DNA from 3 places in the Streptomyces sp. NBC_01520 genome. Region 1 is predicted to be linked to each of the others. Evidence: riboswitches for the same ligand, from Rfam matches in the RefSeq annotation. Region 1 holds a riboswitch; each other region holds the start of a gene.

Evidence for each region. Region 1 has a riboswitch for cobalamin ahead of OG524_RS10740 (prenyltransferase/squalene oxidase repeat-containing protein). Riboswitches for the same ligand answer to the same signal wherever they lie in the genome.
Region 2: another riboswitch for cobalamin. It lies ahead of OG524_RS01420 (ABC transporter substrate-binding protein); the one in region 1 lies ahead of OG524_RS10740 (prenyltransferase/squalene oxidase repeat-containing protein).
Region 3: another riboswitch for cobalamin. It lies ahead of OG524_RS34065 (CbtB-domain containing protein); the one in region 1 lies ahead of OG524_RS10740 (prenyltransferase/squalene oxidase repeat-containing protein).

Annotation. Positions count from the first base shown of each region.
Region 1 covers NZ_CP109404.1:2,362,820-2,367,919, reverse strand. The annotation lists gene OG524_RS10755 (ABC transporter ATP-binding protein) at 1-67, opposite strand, end outside; gene OG524_RS10750 (energy-coupling factor transporter transmembrane component T) at 64-1,215, opposite strand; gene OG524_RS10745 (SCO2322 family protein) at 1,212-1,898, opposite strand; gene OG524_RS10740 (prenyltransferase/squalene oxidase repeat-containing protein) at 1,895-3,148, opposite strand; cobalamin riboswitch at 3,255-3,378, opposite strand; gene OG524_RS10735 (hypothetical protein) at 3,587-4,051, shown strand; gene OG524_RS10730 (PHB depolymerase family esterase) at 4,033-5,100, opposite strand, start outside.
Region 2 covers NZ_CP109404.1:306,901-312,000, reverse strand. The annotation lists gene OG524_RS01430 (acyl-CoA dehydrogenase) at 1-1,769, shown strand, start outside; gene OG524_RS01425 (hypothetical protein) at 1,766-1,927, shown strand; cobalamin riboswitch at 2,055-2,243, shown strand; gene OG524_RS01420 (ABC transporter substrate-binding protein) at 2,337-3,347, shown strand; gene OG524_RS01415 (FecCD family ABC transporter permease) at 3,344-4,426, shown strand; gene OG524_RS01410 (ABC transporter ATP-binding protein) at 4,423-5,100, shown strand, end outside.
Region 3 covers NZ_CP109404.1:7,548,532-7,553,631, reverse strand. The annotation lists gene OG524_RS34075 (SDR family oxidoreductase) at 1-565, opposite strand, end outside; gene OG524_RS34070 (CbtA family protein) at 832-1,617, opposite strand; gene OG524_RS34065 (CbtB-domain containing protein) at 1,644-1,859, opposite strand; cobalamin riboswitch at 1,896-2,025, opposite strand; gene OG524_RS34060 (histidine phosphatase family protein) at 2,135-2,734, shown strand; gene OG524_RS34055 (4'-phosphopantetheinyl transferase) at 2,801-3,511, opposite strand; gene OG524_RS34050 (metallophosphoesterase family protein) at 3,508-4,515, opposite strand.

The DNA of each region.
Region 1 (5,100 bases):
CGACCCCCGAGAGCGTGGGACGGTCCGCTCCCTCGTACCGCACCGAAACCTGCTCGAACCGGATCACGCCTGCTCCTGGGAGTTCTTGGGGGAGGCCGACGGCGGGACGGGCGCCACGGCGGCGGGCAGCAGCCCGATCAGCACCGCGGCGGCGGGCCACAGCGGCAGTACGGGAGCGGTCAGCGGCACGACACCGGGGTACAGCGCCGCCGGATCGGCGGCGGCCGCCCAGAACATCGCCCCGGCCACGGCGGCACCCGAGCCCGCGACCAGCCAGGCACGCGCGCCCCACCGGTCCGGCCGGTAGCGGGTGCGGACCGTGCGCCGGCCGCCCAGCCCGAGCCCCGCCAGGGCGGCGGCCAGTCCGGCCGGCAGCAGCGGCAGCCCGTAGACCGCGCCCTGCGCGGACAGCAGCGCGTACGTTCCCGCGCACACGCCCAGCAGCCCGCCGAGCGTCAGCGCGTTCGTGGTGCGGCGGACGGAGGCAGGGACCTCGGCCGTGCGCCCGTACCCCCGCGCGTCCATCGACGCCGCCACCGCCACCGAACGCTCCAGGGCGCCCTCCAGCACCGGCAGCCCGATCTGGAGCACCGCCCCGATCCCGCCGGTCGGCCGGCCGCGCAGCCTGCGGGCGGTCCGCAGTCGCACCACGTCGGCGACCAGATTCGGTGCGAACGTCATCGCGACGACGACGGCCACCCCCACCTCGTACAGCGCTCCCGGCAGCGACTTCAGCAGCCGCGCCGGGTTGGCGAGCGAGTTCGCCGCACCGATACAGATCAGCAGGGTCGCCAGCTTCGCCCCGTCGTACAGTGCGAACACGACCTGCTCGGCCGTGACCCGGCCGCCGATCCTGACGCCCTGCGCCCAGTCGGGCAACGGCAGTTCGGGGAGCGTGAACAGTGTGTGCGTACCCGGGACCGGTGAGCCGAGGAACACGGAGAACACCAGCCGCACACCGACGACGAACAGCCCCAGCTTGATGAACGCCCCGTACGAACGGGCCCACGGCGCATCCGTACGGCGCGCCGCCACCACATAGCCCGCCACGCCCACCAGCAGTCCGAGCAGCAGCGGATTGGTCGTACGGGACGCGGCCGTGGCCAGACCGAGCGCCCACAGCCACCAGGCCCCGGCCGGCAGCGCGTTGCTGCGGGTCGCCTCGGGAGCGCGCAGGGCACGGTGCGGCCGGGCCGCGCCGGCTTCGCGGGTCATCGGCGGCGACGGGCCTGCAGCACCGCGGCGACACCCAGCAGGAGCACCGCACCGACCCCGGTGAGCACACCGGCCGACGGACCGCCGCCGTCCGGGTCGCCGGCGGCATCCCCGGCGTCCGCGGCGGTCGCCGGGGCCGAGCCGCCGGACCCCGGGGCACCGGAGTCCCCGCCGACCTGCTCACCGCAGCCCGACGCCGGATAGCCCGAGATCGCGCAGAGCATCGCCGAACTGTCGTACCGCAGCGGCTTCGCCACCGAGGCGAGCGCCTCCGCGGTGCTCGCCTCCGGCGCCACCCGCGCACAGGCGGTGCGCGGCACGGGCGGTGTCTCACCGTCCGGGGCGTCCGCCGCCGTGCCCGGGTCGATGACCAGCGCGATCCGCTTGAGGCCGTCCTTCGCCAGGGTGCCCGCGCAGATCGCCCCGAAGTCCGGGGCGCGGCGCGGCTGCGCCGAGTCCGAGGAGTCCTCGCTCACCGAGAAGCGGAAGCCCTGCACGGCGCCGTCGTCGGGCCGCACCAGGGACGGGCCCTGCGTGGCGTACGTCCAGTTCTTCCCGCCGTCGCCCTCCCAGAACGACCAGTAGCGGTAACCCGCCGCCTGCGCGCTCCCCGCGGCCGGCACGACCAGCAGGGCGCCGACGAGGAGAAGCAGTGCCGCGGTGCCGCCCGGCGGGCGCCTCACAGCTGCTGGTTCTTCCGGCGCCCGCTGAGCAGGAAGCCGATGCCCGCGCCGAAGGCGAGTCCGATGCCGACCAGCCACCAGACGCCGAGCCCGCCGTCGTCGCTGCTCGTGTCCTTCGGCTCCTGCGCGGTCGTGGTAGGCGAGGGCACGGCGGTCGCGGCGGGCGCCGGGCCCGTCGCGTTGAGCTGCTTGACGAGGTCGACGCCCCCGAAGTCACGGGCGTCGGTCCCGGTCGCGTGCGCGGCGAGCACCAGCTGCGCGGTGGCGGCGGGGCCGCCCTCCTTCGCCCAGCCCAGCGCGTTCTTCTCCAGGTAGGCGACCGCTCCGGCCGCCTTGTCCTTGTGACCCGACGCCGCCAGCGCGACGACGGCGTCGGCGGTGTTGCCGAAGTCCGGCTGCGGCTCGGTGTCCTCGGCGCCCGGCATCGGCGGCAGCTCCAGATGACCGGAGCCGGCCAGGGCGCCCGCGAGGTAGAAGGCGCCGTTCTGCGCGGACTGCTCCGGGGTCAGGTCCGTGCCCTTGGCGCAGGAGGGCGCCTTCGCCGCGTTGGAGGTGCCGGCCGCCATGCCCTTGCCCATCGCGCCGAGCACCGCCGCCGCCGTGGCGTCCGCGTTGGCCGTGAGCTTGCCGTTCTTGTCCGGCTGGTAGGCGAACGCCCCGCCGTCCTTCCCCCCGCACGGCAGGGCGAACGACTGCAGCGCCGTGTACGGCGTGCTGCCGCCCGGCTTCGTGACCGCGGCCAGCGGTACGCCCGCCCGGGCCAGTGCGCCGATCACGACGGCGGTGGAGTTGGCGTCGCTCGGGCTGCCCGGGTTGTAGCCCCAGCCGCCGTCCTCGTTCTGCACGGACTTCAGCCAGGTGACGCCCTTGTCCACGACCTCGCGGTGCACGGCCAGCTCGACCACGGCCTGGACCGCCGCCGCGGTCGCGTTGGTGTCCGCCACCGTCTTGTCGTCACAGGGCACGGAGGCGTCGCGGTACGAGGTGAAGGCCCCGTCGGCGCACTGCTGGCCGACGAGCCAGTCCACCGACTGCGTGGCAGGCGTGACGAGCTCGATCTTCTGCGCCAGGAAGGCCACCGACTGGCGCCACACGCCGTCGTACGCCGGGTCCTTCGTCCCGTACAGACCGGGCGGCAGCGCCGCGGACGGAGAGGGGGACGGGCTCGGGGCGGCGACCGCCGCAGGGGCGGCGGCGGCACAGAGCACGGCGGTGATCGCGAGCGCTGCCGCGCGGCGGCGTACGGTCATGGCGGGCTGGGCCTCTCCTGCGAGGACCGGGCTCGGGCACACGGATGCACCGGGCTCCGGCCCCGTATACCTCGACGGTGCCGGCCACCGGGGTTCCGGTGGCACGAGCCGGTCACGCTCACGCACGGGGCATTCCGGCTGACCGTCCCTGGGGACGGATGACGGCTGCGGGCCAGCGCCGGATTCGCACCGGCTTCCCCCCGTACGGGCATGATGACGACCCGTTCACTCTACCGGGGCGCTCCACGCCCTCCCCGGGCGCACGGCGACGGGACCGGCCGCGATCCCGGGGAAAGGGCTTCCCAGCAGGTCAAAGCCCGTGCGAAACTCCGGCGGGGGATCAAACGGGCGGGCGCCCGTGGACAGGAACGACCGGGGCGGGAAGCACCAGTGCGTACAAGAGGAACGGCGGCAGCGGCCGCCGCGGTGAGCGCATTCATGACGGTGACCGCGGGCTGCGGTCCCGTCGGCGAGGAGGGGGCCGCGCCGAAACCGTCGCCCGTGCCCACCGTGGCGTTCACCAAGGAGACGGTGACCGGCGAGATAGCCGCCGTCGCCGGGACCGCGGGACTTCCCGCCGGTGACACCTCCACGGCCGGTCTGCCCGCGGGCGACTGGCAGGAGTGCATCGCCCCCTGGATGGGCGACGCGCCGGCCGCGGGGGCGGCCGACGCCTTCGAGGCGGCCGTGCGGCAACTGCGCCAGCGGGACTGGGAGATCGTCTCCAGCCACGCGGAGCAGGACGTCACCTTCCGCACCCTCGCCAAGCGGGGCTGGAAGGTGTACGCCCGGCACTACGCGATGGCGGGCTTCGGCACGGAGCAGATCGTGTCGCTCACCGCGGTCGAGGACGGCTGCGAACTGCCCGAGGAGATCAGGGGCGACTACGAGGACCCGGCCTGACAGCCGGAGTCGGCGATCACGAAGTGGCCCGTCGGTGACTCCCTGAGCGTGTGCGTGACGAACACGTTGTACAGGCCCATGTTCTGCCCGGAGCCGTTCGCGTAGACGTACCCGCCCGAGGTGCGGGCCCGTCCCGCCGTCACGTGCGCGTAGTTCGTCGCCTCGACGCACCGGGCGGGTACGGTACCGCCCGTGGTGGTCGCCGTCACCGCCGTCGAGACGGCTCCGACGGTTCCCGAGGAGTCGACCGCCGCCACCGTCCAGCGGTACGCGGTCCCGGCGCCCAGCCCGGTGTCCGTGACCGAGGGCGAGGCCGGTGCGGCCACCTGGGCGCCGTCGCGGTACACCCGGTACGAGGCGGCTCCCGCGACCGCGTCCCACACCAGCGAGGCCGTGCCGTCCGTGACCCCGGTGACCGTCAGACCGGCCGGGGCGGGCAGTCCGTCCTCGCCGCCCGGGGTGTCCCGGTCCAGGCCCCAGAACAGGCCCGTGCGGTACGTCGAGCAGATCGTGTCCAGGAAGTACGCGGCCGTCGACCCGCACTGCCCGTCGCCCGACCCCGGGTCCACGGCCAGGCCGTGCCCCATGCCGGAGACCGAGAACGTCTCCACGGCCGGCTGCCCGGACGCGTCCTCGTACACGCTCCGGGTCGTGCCGCCGGGCAGGCTCTCCGTGCGGGACGGGGTCTGGCCGATCCCCCAGACGTCGGTCCACTGGTCGCGCAGCGCCGTGGCGTTGGCCGGGTGGACCGTGTAGTCCGAGGTGCCCTGCCAGACCGAGACCCGGGGCCAGGGGCCGGTCCAGCCCGGGTAGGAGGCGCGGACCTTGTCGCCCCACTGGGCGGGCGACAGCTTCTGCGGGCCCGTCTGGCAGCCCGACGCGGCGGCCTGGCTGGTGGCGCACTGCGCGGGCAGCCCGGAGGCCACGGACCCGCCCGCGAACACGTCCGGGTAGGCGGCCAGCAGGTCGGCGGCCATCCCGCCGCCCGCCGACAGTCCGGTGACGTACACCCGGCGGCCGTCGGAGCCGTACGTCTGCTTCGCGTACTC
Region 2 (5,100 bases), 2.1 Mb from region 1:
ACGGCTTCTGGCAGCGGCTGATCAGTACAGAACCGTTCCGCCGCCCCGCGGGCGGGACCCCCGAGGAGCGCCTGGGCCTCGCCTACGAAAGGCTGCGCATCCTCAACCGCTCCCTCGACAGCGGAGCACGCCTCGCCGCCGACCCGCGCGCACTCGCCGCCCTGCACGAATGGCTGGGCCCGGTGGACCCCGCGCTCACCACCGTGGCGGGCATCCACTACAACCTCTTCCTCGGCAGCCTCCTCGACCACGACGCCGTCGGCAGCCGCGACCTGTCGGACCACCTGACGATGCGCCGCGTCGGCACCTTCCTCTGTACGGAGGTGGCGCACGGCAACGACGCGGCGGCCATGGAGACCACCGCCACGTACGACCGCGCGCGCGACGGCTTCGTGCTGCACACTCCGAACGCGGGTGCGCAGAAGTTCATGCCCAACACCAGCCCGGCGGGCGGGCCGAAGTCCGGACTGGTCGCCGCGCGTCTGATGGACGACGGCGAGGACCACGGGATCCGCCTCTTCCTCGTACCGCTCACCGACGACGTGCGGGCTCTGCCCGGGGTACGCGTGCGGCGTCTGCCCGCCAGGATGGGCAGCCCCGTGGACCACTGCCTGACCGCGTTCGACCAGCTGTTCGTGGAGCGGTCCGCGTTGCTGGGAGCGCGGGAGGGAGGCGGCGGGCAGGGGGACTTCAGCAGCACGCGGGCCGATCGCCGGCGACGCTTCCTGACCTCCATCGGCCGGGTCGTTCCCGGCCGGATCTCCATGAGCGCCTGCGCCGCGGGCTCGGCCAGGGCCACCCTCGCCGTCGCCGTCCGCTACGGCGGGCACCGGATGATCTCCGGTGCCCGGGGCGCCCGTACCGTCCCCGTCAACGCCCACCGGACCCACCACGGGCCGCTCGCCTCGGCCATGGCGACGGTGTTCGCCATGAGTCTTCTGCACCGCCGGGCGCTGGACCGGTGGGAGGTCTGCACCGAGGAGGACCGGGCCGCGGCGGAACGGCTCGTCGCCGTCGCCAAGGCCTGGATCACCTGGCAGGCACGCGCCGTCATCGTCCAGTGCCGTGAACGCTGCGGTGCGCAGGCGTTGCTGGAGAACAACGGCATGACCGAGCTCGTCACCGGCGTGGAGGGCGCCATCACCGCGGAGGGCGACAACGTCGCCCTGTACAGCAAGGCGGCCGCGGACCTGCTCCTCGCGGCCGACCCCGACCGGTGGGACACCCCGCTCGACCGCACCCCCGGTGACCTGGCCGATCCGTACTTCCTCGGCAGACTCCTCGCGGCCGTCGAGAAGATCTGGTTCGGCCGGGCCAGGGAGCGGTTGCTCTCGGCGATCCACGACGACAGGCTCGCACGGTGGAACGCGGGCTCCGGGCCCGCCCTGCGCGGAGTCGAGGCCCACGCCTACCGGCAGGCCGCCGAGGCCTTCGCGCAGGCACGCGCCGCGCTGCCCGGCGGGGCCGCGCGGGAGCGGCTGACGGAGCTGGAGCGGCTGTTCGCCCTCGAATGGGTGGCCCGCAACAGCGGCGACCTGCTGGCCGCGGGTCTCCTGAGCGCCGATCAGGTCGACCAGTTGCCCGACGCCACCGAGGAGCTGATCGCGGCCGTCGCCGCGCACGCCCCCGAACTGGCCGAGTCCTTCGCGCTGCCCGCCGAACTGCTCGCGGACTGGCCGATCGCGGGACCCGACTACGCCGACGCGTACGACGACCCCGAGGGGCCCTGGCAGGCCGGGGCGGCGCTCGCGTCGGCGGGCACGGTGTGAGCGCCGAACGGGCCGTTCGCGGACGCCCCGGCACCACCGTCCCGGGCCGCCGGGGTGTGCGCGAGACCATGGAGATCCTCGGTCTGCGGGCCGTTCTGCTGGCGTACTGGGGCACCACATCCCTGCTCGCCCGCCGCACGAAACCCCAGGCCGGTTGAGGCGAATCGGTTCGCCGCACACCCTGACGGCACGATGGGCAACCAGTGGGCGAGGGAGGTGCGCGGGGGTGTGCGGCAGATGCCTGTGCACCCCCTCCCGGCGCGTGCGGGCCGCCCGATCGCTGCGTGATAGCTTGCAGACGCCAGTCGCACTCCACGTGGAGTCAGGGAATCCGGTGAGAGTCCGGAGCTGACGCGCAGCGGTGAGGGGGACGGGCGGGGCCAACAGCCACTGGGACACTCTCGGGTGCCCCGGGAAGGCGTCCCGTCCGGACGAACCCGAGTCCGAAAACCTGCTGGCACCCCGCTTCCGTACCGGGAGCGGTATTCCGTACGGGCTTCGCGCAAGAGCCCAGAGACGCAGAGGGATTCCGTGCCGTCCATACCCAGTGCCGTACGCCGAACCGTCATGCTCACCGCGGGACTTGTCCTGATCGGTGCCTGCGGCGGCGGGAACACGAGCCCGTCCGGAGAGGCCGCGAAGGACGGCGGTGCCGGATATCCGGTGACGCTGAAGAACTGCGGTCGCACGGTGACGGTCGGGGCCGCACCGCGCCGCGCGGTCTCCCTGAACCAGGGATCGACCGAGATCCTGTTCTCCCTGGGCCTCGCCGACCGGCTCGTGGGCACCGCGACCTGGACCGACCCGGTGATGAAGGGCCTGGAGAAGGCCGACGCCGCGGTACCCCGCATCGCGGATAACAACCCCTCGTCGGAGAAGGTCCTCGACAAGGAACCCGACTTCGTCAGCGCCTCGTTCGAGTCGACACTCGGCAAGGGCGGTGTCGCGCCCCGCGAGCAGTTCGAGAAGCTCGGTGTGCCGACCTACCTCTCGCCGACCGACTGCACGGCCAAGGACAACACCGGCAGCAGCGACGGCTCCCGCACGAAGCCCCTCACCATGGACAGCGTCTACGGCGAAGTCCACGACCTGGCGAAGGTGTTCGGCGTGCAGGAGCGGGGCGACGCACTCGTCGCCGATCTCCGGAAGCGGATCGGGACGGCGACCGCGGACATCGACGCCTCCGGCACCACCCTGCTCTACTGGTTCGCGAACTCCGAGGCCCCCTACCTGGCCGGCTGCTGCGGAGCGCCCGGCATCATCACCAAGGAACTCGGCGCGAAGAACGTCTTCGACGACACCCACGAGGAATGGCCCCAGATCAACTGGGAGACCGTCGCCGACCGCAACCCCGACGTCCTCGTCATCGGCGACCTGACGCGCAAGTCGCAGACCGCCGAGAGCGCCGAGAAGAAGATCGAGTTCCTGGAGACCAACCCCGCCACGAAGAACATGGACGCGGTCCGGCACAAGCGCTACGTCCTCCTCAGCGGCCAGGCGATGAACCCGACCATCCGCACCGTCGAGGGCGTGGAGGCGGTCGCCGCCGGGCTGCGCTCCTTCGGGCTCGCCGGGTGACCGTCACCCGCGGAGCGACCGTCACCGAACAGGCCCCGGGCGTACTTCCGGACAGAGCGCCCGCCCGCGTCCTGCGCGACGGCCTGCTCTGGAGCGGCGGTGTCGCCCTGCTGCTCCTGTCCGTCGCGGTCGCCGTCACGATCGGGCCGGCCCGCATCTCCGTCCCCGACGTCTGGTCCGCGGTGGCCTCCCACCTCGGTCTGGGCGACACCCGGCTCACCCCGATCCGGGACGGCATCATCTGGAACCTGCGCATGCCCCGCACCCTGCTCGCCGCGGTCTGCGGGGCGGGGCTCGCCGTGTGCGGAACGGTGATGCAGTCCCTGCTGCGCAACCCGCTCGCCGACCCGTTCGTCCTCGGCGTGTCCTCCGGGGCGTCCACCGGAGCGGTCGTCGTCGTCGTCCTCGGGGTCGGCGGGGGAGCGGTGTCGATCTCCACCGGGGCCTTCGTCGGTGCCCTGTGCTCGTTCGCCCTCGTGCTCCTGCTCAGCCACACCCTCGGCGGATCGACCGACCGGGTCGTGCTGTCCGGGGTCGCCGCCATGCAGCTGTTCTCCGCGCTCACCTCCTTCGTCGTGATGACGGCCGCCGACGCCGAACAGACCCGGGGCGTGCTGTTCTGGCTGCTGGGCTCCCTGAGCGGGGTCGGCTGGACCGATGTGTGGATGTGCTCCGCGGTGCTCGCCGTGACGCTGCTGATCTGCCTGGGACACGCCCGTACCCTCGACGCGTTCGCGTTCGGCCAGGACGCGGCGGCGGCCCTCGGCATCCATGTCGCCCGTACCCGGATCGTGCTGCTCTGCACGACCGCGCTGCTCACCGCGGCGCTCGTCAGCTCGGCCGGCGCCATCGGGTTCGTCGGCCTCGTCCTGCCGCACGCCGCCCGCGCGCTGACCGGCTCGGGACACCGTCGGCTGCTGCCCGTCACCGCGCTCGCCGGGGCGGTGTTCCTGGTCTGGGTCGACACACTGGCCCGGACCGTCCTCGACCCGCAGGAGGTGCCGGTCGGTGTGTTCACCGCCCTGATCGGCGTGCCCGCCTTCGTCCTGGTCCTGTACCGCACCCGGAGGAGCACATGACGGACACCGGCCTGCGGGCCGAGCGGGTGACCCGCGAGGCGGGCGGACGGATCGTCCTCGACGGCGTGAGCATCGCCCCGCCGCCCGGCGCCACGGTCGGGCTCCTGGGCCCGAACGGCTCGGGCAAGTCCACGCTGCTGCGGGTGATGGCCGGGGTCCTCACCCCGGGCGCGGGCGTCGTCACCCTCGACGGCCGCACACTCGCGGACACCGGCCGCCGCACGGTGGCCCGGCGCGTGGCCGTCGTCGACCAGCACGCCGTCACCCAGGTCGAGCTGAGTGTGCTCGACGTCATACGACTCGGCCGCATCCCGCACCGGCGTGCCTGGTCCGCACCCGGCCCCGAGGACGAGGCCGCCGTGCGCGAGGCACTGGCGCGCACCGGACTGGCCGACCGTGCCGGGCAGTCCTGGCACACCCTGTCCGGGGGTGAGCGCCAGCGGGTCCAGATCGCCCGCGCCCTCGCGCAGCAGCCGCGCGAACTCCTGCTGGACGAGCCGACGAACCACCTGGACATCCAGCACCAGCTGGAGCTGCTGTCCCTGGTCGCCGAGCTGCCCGTCACCGCGGTGATCGCACTGCACGACCTCAATCTGGCGGCCATGTTCTGCGACCGGGTCACCGTCATGAGGGAAGGCCGTGCGGTGGCCGCGGGAACACCCTCGGAGGTGATC
Region 3 (5,100 bases), 5.2 Mb from region 1:
GGGCGACGGCGTTGACCGTGATGTCCCGGCCGCGCAGCTCGCGGGCCAGGATCAGCGTCATGGCCTCGACCGCGCCCTTGGTGGCCGCATAGGCGCTGTATCCGGGGAGGGACAGCGACAGCACCGAACTGGAGAAGTTGATGATCGCCCCGCCGCTCCTCAGCCGGCGGGCCGCCTGCTGGTCGACGACGAAGGTGCCGCGGATGTTGGTGCGGTGCATCCGGTCCAGCGCGTCCAGATCGGTGTCGACCAGCGGGGCGAGCGTCATGACGCCCGCGGCGTGGACCACCACGTCGATGCCGCCGAACGCTTCCTCGGCCGCGTCGAAGAGGGCGGCTACGGCCACCTCGTCGGCGACGTCCGCCTGGTGCGCGACAGCCTCGCCACCTGCGGCGACCACAGCCGCCACCGCGGCCTCGGCCTCGGTCCGATTGCCCGCGTAGTTGATGACGACGGCGAAGCCGTCCGCGGCCAGCCTCTCGGCGCTCTCCCGGCCGATACCCCGCGACCCTCCGGTGACGAGAGCGACCCGGCGCGCGGAGGTGGTGGTGTGCTGTTCAGTCATGACGCTTCTCCTGGGAACAGGGGCTGCGACTGCTGCCACGAACCCGGTACGACCACGCTAGCACTCATGCGGTAGCAACGCTATCTTCTGTGGATAACATCGCTACCTTGTTGGAGTGCCACCTGCCGGAGTTCCACCCTGTCGGACCGGATCAACCAGGAAAGACCTGCATGAATACCCCGGACCTCACGGGCACGGACACACAACGATTGAGCCCGCCGGATATCTCCCCGGCGGGCTCAATCGTGCGGTCGCAGGCGTGAGGGTCAGCTCATGGCACCCGCCGAGCGGGCAGCGACACGGTCGGCCGCCACCTCACCACCAGCACTCGGACGCGGCACCAGCAGCCGTTCAGTGAGGTAGCCGAACACGAGACCGAAGCTGACCCAGAGGGTCGCCTGGACCGCGAGTGTCGCCAGCCGGAACTCCCACAGCAGACTGGCGGGGAAGTCCGCGCCGACCTCGTTGAACGAGGGCAGGAAGACGTACGCGAGCCCGACGAGGAGGACGTACGCCCCACCCACGGTGATCGTGGTGTTCCAGTTGCCCAACTGCGGTGCGAGCCGCTTGCCGGTGATGACGGCGGCCACCGCGAGCAGCACACTGAGCGCGACCATCAGGAAGAACAGCCCGGTGCGTTGCCCGATGGTGTCCGGGTTCCCCACCGCCGGCGGGTTGGCCGGGTACTTCAGGAAGGGCACGACGTACACCGTCAGCAGGGCACCCCCCGCGACGAGTGCTGCCGTGGCCCGCGGGCCGAAGGAGCCGATGCGGCCCAGGGCGTAGCAGAAGACGAGTGCGGCGATGCCGCCGACGGCCACGCCGAAGACCAGGACGCCGGTGGCGAGACCGCCGGTGGCCTGCATCGTGCGCGTGACCAGTTCCTCGCCGTGCTCGTGGGCGTGCGTGTGTGCCTGTGCCTCTTCCAGGGCGATGGCGGCGTCCACCCGCGACTCACCGAGGAAGTAGGCCACGGCAAGGGCGAGCGCGCCGGCCAGAAGGCCGGCCAGCATGCCGCGGATGAGCAGAGCTCTGACCGATACGGAGTTCATGAGACGTTCCCCTGGTTCCCGAAGTCTCAGTGGCAGGGGAACCCGAGGAGGTGACGGCCGTCGTGGACCCACTCGTGCACGGCCTCGCCCGAGATGACCGCGGTGGCTCCCTGTTCGGCTCCGACGAAGTACAGCAGGACGAGCATGAGGATGCCGAAGAAGACGGCCCAGGGTGCGATGGCCTTCGGCGAGATGGGCGTGATGACCGGTGCGACGGTGGTGGGGGCGGCAGAATGTGCCATGGCAGAACCTCCTGTGGGAACACGCGTCCCTGTCGTGGTGCCTGAGACGAAGGTGCCGGGTCTGACTCCCCGCAGCGATGCGGGTACACAGTGGCGCGACCGTGCCGGATTCTCACCGGACTTCCGTTTCACCCTCGTCATGGGTGCCGCGACCATACCGCCTGCGGTTCGGCCACCGCCATGGTGCGTCGGCCCCGACAACGGCTCGTGGGACGGGCCGTGTTCCCATGAAGCGCCTACGCAGAAGGCTCCTGTCCGGGAAGTGGAGGCAGAGGATGACGGTACGGGTGATGTTGATCTCACCGGCCATGAACTCCGCGCTGCGGGACGCCCGCTTCGAGGCCGACGCGCCCTTGGACGAGGCCGGTGCGCGCAGTGCCGCAGCCGCCGCTGCCGCCGGTGCGGTACCTGCCGCCGACCACCGGGCGCACGGCCCCTCCGTCCCCTGCCGGCAGACCGCCGAGGCGCTGGGGCTCGCCGGCACGACCGGGCCTGCCGAGCCCGCCCTCCCCGAATCCGCCCTCCGCGACTGGGACATGGGGCGCTGGCGTGGCCGGCGGCTCTCCGAGGTGAGCGCCGCCGAGCCGGACGCGGTGGCGGCCTGGCTCACCGACCCCTCGGCCGCTCCGCACGGCGGCGAGTCGCTGCTGGACCTGACCACCCGGGTGGGCACGCTGCTGGATTCCCCGGCCTGGGGCGTGGGCCGACGGCTTGCGGTCGTCGAACCGGCGGTCGTGCGCGCCGCGATGGTCCATGCCCTGGGTCTGCCGATGGAGACCTTCTGGCGGCTGGATGTCGCCCCGCTGACCCTGACCGAACTCAGCGGAAGGTCCGGCCGCTGGAACCTTCGGTGCGGCCGGCCGCTGGGCCGATAGCGGCCCGCACCCTCCACGGTGCGCCGAGCACGGTCCGGAGGGGGCGGGCGGGCAACCGCGGTTCCCTCAGCCGTGGGGAAGCGCGATCGCTGTGACCGCGATGCCGTTGTCGACCAGCCACTTCCCCTCGTACGACACCGGCATCCCCGGCGCCCGGCGCAGCAGCTCCGCGGTGAACGTGCCTTCGGTGGCGGCCTCGGAGCTCCGGTGGAACGTGATGTCGGCCTCGTCGAAGTCGAGTTCGATCCGGGTGATCGGGAACCACGTCTTGAACACGCTCTCCTTGGCGCTGAAGAGCAGCCGGTCCCAGTGCGGCGTCACGCCCCCCGCCCCGGGAGAAAGCCCCGGGGAAGCCCCCGGGGAGACCCCTGGCAACGCCCCCGAGTAGATCCGCCGCCGCTCCGAGGGCAGCGACACCGCCTCCCACACATCGGGCGGCAGCGGCTCGTTCGGCTCGGCGTCGATGCCGAGCGCGCGGACGTCGGTCGCCCGGGCCATCACCGCGGCACGATAGCCGTCGCAGTGCGTCATGCTGCCCACGATCCCCGCAGGCCACAGCGGTACGCCGCGGTGGCCGCGCAGCACCGGCTGCGGCGGCAGCCCGAGGGTCGCCATGGCCCGTCTCGCGCAGGCGCGTACGGCCGCGAACTCGTGCCTGCGCCGGTCCACGCTCGTGGCGACCAGCAGCGCCTCCTCCGGGTAGAGGGTTCCGGCCGGAGCCTCAGTCTCGTACGTGTCCGCGCACGCCACGTACGCGGGAAGCAGCCGTTCGATCACGACGCGGCGCCCGCATCCCCCGGAGTACCAGGTGAACCAGGTGAACCGGGCGAACCGGGTGAACCGGGTGAACCGGGTGCGGAGCGCGCGACGCCGGACGCCCCCGAAGGACCCCGACCCGCCGGAGCCCCCTCCCCCTCGTACGGAAGGATCTGCCGCAGCAGCCCGCGCGGGTGCCCGCGCTTGCGCCACTCCCGCGGGTAGCCGATCGAGACCTCCTCGAACCGCACACCGTCGTACCAGGTCGTGCGGGGGATGTGCAGATGCCCGTAGACGACGGCCGCGACATTGAAGCGGCGGTGCCAGTCTGCGGTGAGTTCCGTGCCGCACCACTGGGCGAATTCCGGGTACCACATGACCGACGTGGGTTCGCGCACCAGCGGCCAGTGGCCCGCGATCACAAGCGGGACCTCGGGGTCGTGCGCGGCCAGCCGCTCCTCGGTCAGTGCGACCCGCGCCCGGCACCAGTCGTCGCGGGCCGGGTACGGATCCGGGTGCAGCAGGTATTCGTCGGTGCAGACGACCCCCGCCTCGTGCGCCCGCGCCAGGGACTCCTCCTTGGTGGCCGTCCCCGGGACCCTGAACGTGTAGTCGTACAGCAGGAACACCGGGGCCACGGCCACGGGTCCGTCCGCTCCCTGCCACCGCGGGTACGGGTCCTCGGGGCTCGTCACACCCAGCTCCGCGCACACCCCGACGAGGTGCTCGTACCGCGCTTGGCCGCGCAGTTTCACCGGGTCCCTGTCCACGGTCCACAGCTCGTGGTTGCCCGGCGTCCAGATCACGTGGGCGAACCGCCCGGCCAGCGTTTCGAGGGCGCGCTCGACCTCTTCGGCCTGTTCCGCCACATCGCCCGCGACGATGAGCCAGTCCTCGTCGGACGACGGGTGCAGCTGGTCGGTGATGGGGCGGTTGTCGGCGATCCCGACGTGAAGATCGCTCACTGCGAGGAGCCGGCCCTGTCCCTTCGGCGGGTGCGGGGCGGGGCCGCTGGGTGATCTCATTGTTCGAATTTACCTTCTTGCCGGTCCTGTTGGGGCGGTCATCGTGCTACGACTCGCCCGGCCGTACGTGTCCGGAAACCCTGCGGATCCCGAGGACCAGGGCACCGGTGGAACTCCGCGGCCTCGGCCGGCGTCCCCCACCGCGACGAGGAGAGACGATCAGCGCTCCGTTCGCGGGGCGCGTACGGAGGAGGGGCGATGCGCGGCTACGCCGGTGTGCTGGTGGGCCAGCCGGCCTTGCCACGATCTGCTGTTTCGTCGGCCCGGTCTTCCTGGGCGCGGGCTACTCCGCCTGGCGTGACGGCGCGGGCTGGACGTGGGTCGTACCCATGGTCGGCGTCGGGGCGCTCGTCACGGCCGCGATCCCCTTCTCGGCCGTCCGGAGCACACGAAGGCAGTACCCACGGAGATCCCGTCGCCCTTGAGGCGACCGGTGTGTGGCAGGGCCGTAGCGTCTCCTGGCCGACCGCCTTCGCAAACGCGTGCGAGATGCGGGCAGGTCTGGGCGAGGGACCGGTCTTCACCTTCTGACCGGACCCCACCCGCATGCTGTACACGGAGATCCGCGCGGGGCGCCTACGGTTC